DNA from 3 places in the Dactylosporangium sp. NPDC050588 genome. Region 1 is predicted to be linked to each of the others. Evidence: riboswitches for the same ligand, from Rfam matches in the RefSeq annotation. Region 1 holds a riboswitch; each other region holds the start of a gene.

Region 1 (2,243 bases):
CGACGCTCGCGGGCGTGTCGAGGCCGACCGCGTTGCCGATCCGCGCGTGCTTCGTCGGGTACGCGCTGAGCATCAGCACGATCTTGCGGTCCTCGGGCCGCAGGTGCCGCAGCCGGGCGTGCGCGACCGCGGTCCCGGCGACCCGGCCGGCCCGCTCCCGGTCGGCGACGTACACGGTGAGGCCGTCGGCGTCGATCTCCTTGAACGAGAACGGCACCGTGATGATCCGGCCGTCGAACTCCGGGATCGCGACCTGCGTCGCGGTGTCCAGCGGCGACAGCCCGTCGTCGTTGGCGTCCCAGGTGTCGCGGGAGCTCGTGAGGCACAGCCCCTGCAGGATCGGCACGTCGAGCGCGGCCAGGGCGCCGACGTCCCACGCCTCGTCCTCGCCGCCGGCCTGCGCGTCGGCGGGCCGGGTGCCACCCGCGGCGAGGACCGTGACGACCAGCGCGTCCGCCTGCCGCAGCGTGTCGAGCAGCTCCGCCGGGGCGGCCCGCAGCGACGAGGCGAACACCGGCAGGGCCCGCCCGCCCGCGTCCTCGACGGCCTCGCAGAGCGTCTCCACGAACGCGGTGTTTCCCGCCAGGTGGTGCGCCCGGTAGTAGATGATCCCGACGGTCGGACCGTCGGCCTTGGACTCCCGGTCCAGCTCCCCCCACGCGGGGGTCTGCACCGGCGGCGCGAACCCGTGGCCGGTCAGCAGGACCGTGTCGGAGAGGAAGTTGTGCAGCTCGGCGAGGTTGGCGGGGCCGCCCTCGGTGAAGTAGGCGTGGGCCTCCGCGGCGACGCCGGCGGGCACCGTCGAGCGGCGCATCAGCTCCGCGTCGGGCAGCGACTCACCGCCGAGCAGCACCACCGGCGCCGGCAGGCGCAGCAGCGTGTCGAACCCCTCCTGCCAGTCGCGGTAGCCGCCCAGGAACCGCACCACGACCAGGTCGGCACCGTCGGCCAGGGCCGGCAGCTCCTCCACGGTGAGGCGGGACGGGTTGGCCAGCCGGAACGCCGCGCCGCTCGCACGGGCGCTGAGCAGGTCGGTGTCGGACGTCGACAGCAGCAGGATCACGCCGGGGTCCTCCCTCGGGGTCCGCGCCCCAAGTCGGTCGGGAAAGGTCCGGCGGCGGAGAGTCTCCTGGCTCCCGGATCGGCGCTCGCCTCCGGCCTTCCCGGGCTCGCACCCGGTGGCCGTCGTCTCCGGCCTCCGGGGCGCTGGGCCCGGTGGCCGTCGTCGGAGGTCCACTCCCCGGTCACAGTGGCGGGACCGCGCCGGATTCACACCGGCTTCCTCCACACGTCGCCGTACAGCACCGCCAACTCTGCCGGTCACGGCTTCCTTGCGTCAAGCTCGCCCGTCCCACCTCGGTGTCGGCTTCCTTGGGTCGGGCGGGGTGCTGCGCAGTAGTATCCGGCGCGTGCAGGCTGCCAGTGGACGTGACGCTCCGGACCGGTGCCCGGGTGCCGTGCAGGTCCACGCGGCGGCCGACGGTGGCCTGGCCCGCGTCAGGCTGCCCGGCGGGCGGCTGCCCGTCCCCGCCCTCGAGGTCCTCCGCGCCGCCGCCGCGGACCTCGGCGACCCCGCCCTGGAGCTCACCTCGCGCGGAAACGTGCAGATCAGAGGGCTGCGGCCGGACGCGTCGCCGGAGCTGGCGGCCAGGCTCACCGCCGCGGGACTGCTGCCGTCGGACACCCACGAGCGGGTCCGCAACATCATCGCCAGCCCGCTCAGCGGCCGCGACGGCCTCGGCGAGCTGGACGTGCGGCCGGTGGTGGCCGCGTTCGACGCCGGGCTGTGCGCCGACCCCGCCCTGGCGGCGCTGCCCGGCCGGTTCCTGGTGACCGTCGACGACGGGCGCGGCGACGTGTCCCCGCTCGGCGGCGACGTCGGCCTGCACGGCGACCGCCTCCTCCTCGCCGGGCTCCCGACCGCGGGCCGGGCCGGTGACGACCCCGCTGAGCTGCTGCTCCGGGCGTCCCGGGCGTTCCTGGACGAGCGCGCGGCGCAGGGCGGCACCGCGTGGCGGCTGGCCGAGCTGACCGACGGCCCGGCCCGGGTGGCGGCCCGCCTGGGGTTCGCCCTCGGTACAGACGTTGACCAGTTCGTAGGCTCGCCCGGGCCGGCGGTCGGACGGACCCCGCAGGTCGGGGGACCGGTCGCGCTGACGGTGGTCGTACCACTCGGGCTGCTGACACCGGAGCAGTCGGCGGCGCTCGTCGCGGCGGCGTCGGGGGAGATCATCGTCACGCCG
Region 2 (2,243 bases), on a different contig from region 1:
CCGGAGGCGGTGACCCGCACGTCGCAGACGTCGCCGGCCGCACCCCACAGGGTGCCCACCCAGCCCGACTGCCCCGGCAGCATCGGCGCGAGCAGCGGCACCACCAGGCCCAGGTCCGGGGTCGCGGCGCTGGCCGGCGCCGCGGCGGGGACGATGGCGGCCGCGCCCGCGGCGCAGGCGAGGGCGATCGAGGCTGATCGGCGCATCGGAGAGGTCCTTCTCTGTTGATGACGGCTGCCTGATGACGAGTTCCAGATCGGCCGGGCCGGCGGCCGGTTGAGCTAGCCCGTGAGCGCTATCCAGGTGTCGTACTGGTGCACCGCGATTCCCTCGAACGCGGCGTAGCGCTGCGCGGCCCGGTCGACGTCGCTGAGCGTGGCCCGCATGGCGCTGTCCGTGCCGCCGTGGAACGTGCAGTACGCGCAGTCACCGAGCGCCTGCGTCTCCGCGCCCAGCCGGGCCGGTTTCGCCGCCTTCCCGGCCCGCCGCAGCAGGTCGTCGGCGACGCCGAGCATCGAGTTGCCGCCGGTCGCGGTGTTGCGGTAGCTCATCACCGTGACGCCGTCGACCCGGGCGAGCACGGCGTCGGCCAGGTTCTCCCCGCCGACCTGGACCGTCGGCAGCCAGAAGGGCACGTCGAGCTCGACCGGCGGGCCGATCAGCACCAGCTCGTCCAGCAGCCGCAGCAGCTGCGGCACGAGCGCCGCCTGCCGCTCCTCCCAGGCCGGCAGCAGGTAGGGCTCGACGTCGACGTGCAGCCCCCGGAACAGGCCGGACGCCGCGGCGGCCCGCGCCCAGGCGAGCGCGGTCGCGTGGTCGGTCGTCCAGGCCGGTTCGCCGCCGAGCGCGTCGAGGGCGATCCCGGCGTCGTCACACAGCGCACGCAACCGGGTCAGCTCCGTCACGTCGGCGCGCGGGTCGTAGTACGCGAAGATCGTCGTCACCGAGCGGGCCTTCGCCCAGTCGACGACGGCCTCCGGCCGCTCCCGCTCCCACAGCCACATGGCCCGGGTGCCCGGCGGCGCCACGCTCGTCTCCGGTGCCAGGGGCGGCAGGCGCGGCCGTACCGACGCGACGACCAGACCCATGGTCGACACGACGCACAGGACGGCGTGCGCGACGCTCCTCCACATGTCATCTGTTCGGCCGGTCGTGCCCGGCCCGAAGGATTTGGGTCACGTTGACGTCACTGGGAGCCGTGGGACACGATGAACCCCGAGCGGTCATAGGGAGGAACCCAGTGCGAATCTGGGACGGTCCCGCCACTGTGACCGGGGAGCCACCCTCCAGCGTCAGGGCCACGGCCGCGAGCCGGAAGGTCGGGGGATGGCGGCGATCCGGGAGTCAGGAGACTCCAGCCGCTCGTGCTCCATGACCCAGCGGGCGCGGACCCGCTCGAGGAGGATGTGCCCGTGACGTCGCCGTATCCGTTCTCGGCCGTGGTCGGCCTGCCCGACCTGCGCCTGGCCCTGCTGCTCACCGCCGTGTCACCGGCGATCGGCGGGGTCCTCGTCCGGGGTGAGAAGGGCACCGCCAAGTCGACCGTCGTGCGTGGCCTCGCCGCGCTCCTGCCGGAGGTCGACGTCGTCGCCGGCTGCCGCTTCGCCTGCGACCCGCTGGCTGCCGACCCTTCGTGCCCCGACGGCCCGCACACCGCCGGCACGCCCGCCGCCCGGCGCCGCTCCGCGCTGGTCGAGCTGCCCGTCGGCGCCACCGAGGACCGGGTCGTCGGCACCCTCGACCTGCAGCGGGCCCTCGGCGAGGGCGTGAAGGCCTACGAGCCCGGCCTGCTTGCCGCCGCGCACCGGGGCGTCCTCTACGTCGACGAGGTCAACCTGCTGCCCGACCACCTCGTCGACCTGCTCCTCGACGCCGCCGCGATGGGCCGCGCCCACGTCGAGCGCGACGGGGTCTCCGTCAAGCACGCCGCCCGCTTCCTGCTCGTCGGCACCATGAACCCGGAGGAGGGCGAGCCGCGGCCGCAGCTCGTCGACCGGTTCGGCCTGGTCGTCGGCGTGGCCGCGCCCGCCACGGTCGAGCCGCGGGCCGAGGTGGTGCGGCGGCGGCTGCAGTACGAGAACGACCCCGCCGGGTTCGCCGCCCGCTACGTCGAGCAGGACGCGGCCCTGGCGGGCAGGATCGTCGCCGCCAGGCAGATCCTGCCCCGGGTCACGCTGCCGGACGCGCAGCTGGACCGGATCGCGCGGATCTGCATCGCGTACCGGGTGGACGGCCTGCGCGCC
Region 3 (2,243 bases), on a different contig from region 1:
TACACGCACGCGGCGCCCTTGCGCCGGCCGCCCTGGTTGACGGCGGCAACACCCGCGTCCAGGGTCTTCAGGAACGGCACGATGCCGTTGGACTTGCCGTTCGTGCCGCGGATGAGCGCGCCCCGGCCGCGCACCCGGGACCAGGAGATGCCGATCCCGCCGGAGAACTTCGACAGCTTCGCGACCTGGTGGTAGCGCTCGTAGATCGAGTCGAGCTCGTCGCGGGGCGAGTCGACCAGGAAACACGACGACATCTGGGTGTGCGCGGTGCCGGAGTTGAACAGCGTCGGCGAGCTCGGCAGATACGCGAGGGACGACATGAGCCGGTAGAAACCGATCGCCTCACCCGGGGTCTGCGACAGCCCGCACGCGACGCGCAGCAGCCAGTACTGCGGGGTCTCCACGACCAGTCTCGACGAAGGGTGGCGCAGCAGGTACCGGTCGGCGACGGTCCGCAGCCCGAAGTACTCGAAGCGCAGGTCGCCGTCGACGTCGACGGCGTCGTCGAGCTTGCGGGCGTTGCGGGCTACGAACGCCGCGGTGTCGTCGCTGATGAGGCCCTGCTGGTGCGCGTGCCGGATCGCCTGGCTGAAGCTCGCCACGCCCTGCCCGCGGACCTCCTTGTCGACGTACGCCGCGAGCAGCCGCGCCGCGAGCCGCGAGTACTGCGGCTCCTCACCGATCAGCTCCGCCGCCGTCTGGATCGACAGCTTGTCCAGCTCCGCCGTCGTCGCCCCGTCGTACAGTCCGCTGATCGTCTTCGTCGCCACCCGCAGCGGGTCGACCTCGTCGAGGTCGGCGACCCATCGCTCGACCGCCTTCACGATCTTGTTGACGTCGACCGGCTCCAGGTCGCCGTTGCGCTTGCGGACCTGCATCGCGTGCCGGCGCTGCTCCGGCGCCTTCCCGGCCGTCGCCTGGTCCTGCGTCACCGTCATGTGCTCCCCCTCGTCGCCTGCTCATCACCACCGGATGAACGCAGGGGGAAGCCCGCCACAGAAAGGCGCACGCGAGGAGCACCTGGCGATGGCGTCAGCCGTCCCACGCGGCATCCGACCACCGCACGCCGCCCTCGGCGCGCGGTGCGCTGGCAGGTCTTCGGACTCGCGGGCGCGACCGTCTCCGGTCACCTACTGGCCGTCGCTTCCCAGACCTCACGGTCCAGTGCTCAATGACAGCGTTCGTTCCCACTCACCGCTGCGGGGCAGTCCCGGACTCACACCGGGTTCCCTGTTGCCACGACCGCACCGAAGCGCGGCCGAACCAGCTGCAAGCGACACCATATATGGGTGCGGGCGAGAATTCACAACACCAGATCCTGTGTCGGCGTGTCGTGCCGTAGCTCACAGCCGGGTCCGCCGGCCGGCACCGGCGGACCCGGCCGTGGTCACGCGGGGACGGAGGGCGGGGCGCCGGACCCGAACGCCCAGCCCTCGACGGTACCGATGGCGGGGTCGTAACCGGTGGCGCCGAGGCTGCTGTAGTTCCAGGCACCGCCGGGCACTGCGTGCCAGTAGGACCAGTACGCCGACGCCGGCGGGGTGTTGACGCATGGCTCCGTGGCGGCGGTGGGCTTGCCGTTGATCCGGCAGATGAAGGCGAGGCTCCAGCGCTGGGTGCCGGTGACGGTGAACCCGGCGCCGCGGCCTGCGAGTCGGCGGCGGTGAGGGTGGCGAAGCCGGCGCCGGTCAGACCGGGCACGGCCTGCGCGGTCGCGCGGATCGCGGTGGCCGGGTCGAACCCGGTCGTCGTGTAGGTGATCGCGCCGCGGTCGGCGGCCGGGCCGGAGCAGCGCACCTGCAGGCCGAGCAGGAATCCGCGGGCCTTGAGCCAGGCGACCGGCCGGCCGGCGCCGCGCAGCGCCTGCGCGGCGAGGCCGGTGCTGTTGGCATTGCTCGACGCGGTGTCGGCCGCGGTAGGTCGGCCCGTAACACTCGATGATCACGCAGTCGTCGGTCAGTGTCGCCAGGACGCCCGCGATGTCATGGCGTCGCCAGGCGTCGAAGTGGTCGGTGAGCTGGTTCATTTGGCCTGCCTCGGCGCCTCGGCCCGGGGTCGGTGGTTCGACGAGCGAACCGCGTATGCCCAGTTGGCACAGCTGGGCGGTGACCCCCTGATTGCGGCCGACCATGTCCTGTACAACGCCAAGTCGGGCGGCTGTGACATGACCTCGGTCGATGCCTCGGCGCTCAGCAAGCCCAACATCCCGACCCCCGAACGGGCACAGGTTCGGCGCGGTCAGG

Evidence for each region. A riboswitch is a leader RNA that binds a small molecule or an ion and turns the genes downstream of it on or off. The one in region 1 is predicted to bind cobalamin.
Region 2: it holds a riboswitch for cobalamin, as region 1 does, so the genes downstream of both, AB0I21_RS16295 (VWA domain-containing protein) here and cobN (cobaltochelatase subunit CobN) in region 1, are expected to answer to the same signal.
Region 3: it holds a riboswitch for cobalamin, as region 1 does, so the genes downstream of both, AB0I21_RS26655 (ribonucleoside-diphosphate reductase subunit alpha) here and cobN (cobaltochelatase subunit CobN) in region 1, are expected to answer to the same signal.

Annotation. Positions count from the first base shown of each region.
Region 1 covers NZ_JBFAJA010000154.1:10,275-12,517, reverse strand. Annotated here, with positions in the region: gene cobN (cobaltochelatase subunit CobN) at 1-1,063, opposite strand, end outside; cobalamin riboswitch at 1,102-1,324, opposite strand; gene AB0I21_RS55310 (precorrin-3B synthase) at 1,410-2,243, shown strand, end outside.
Region 2 covers NZ_JBFAJA010000020.1:114,905-117,147, forward strand. Annotated here, with positions in the region: gene AB0I21_RS16285 (hypothetical protein) at 1-206, opposite strand, end outside; gene AB0I21_RS16290 (hypothetical protein) at 282-1,133, opposite strand; cobalamin riboswitch at 1,204-1,378, shown strand; gene AB0I21_RS16295 (VWA domain-containing protein) at 1,413-2,243, shown strand, end outside.
Region 3 covers NZ_JBFAJA010000039.1:57,548-59,790, reverse strand. Annotated here, with positions in the region: gene AB0I21_RS26655 (ribonucleoside-diphosphate reductase subunit alpha) at 1-938, opposite strand, end outside; cobalamin riboswitch at 1,072-1,283, opposite strand; gene AB0I21_RS26650 (DeoR family transcriptional regulator) at 2,239-2,243, opposite strand, start outside.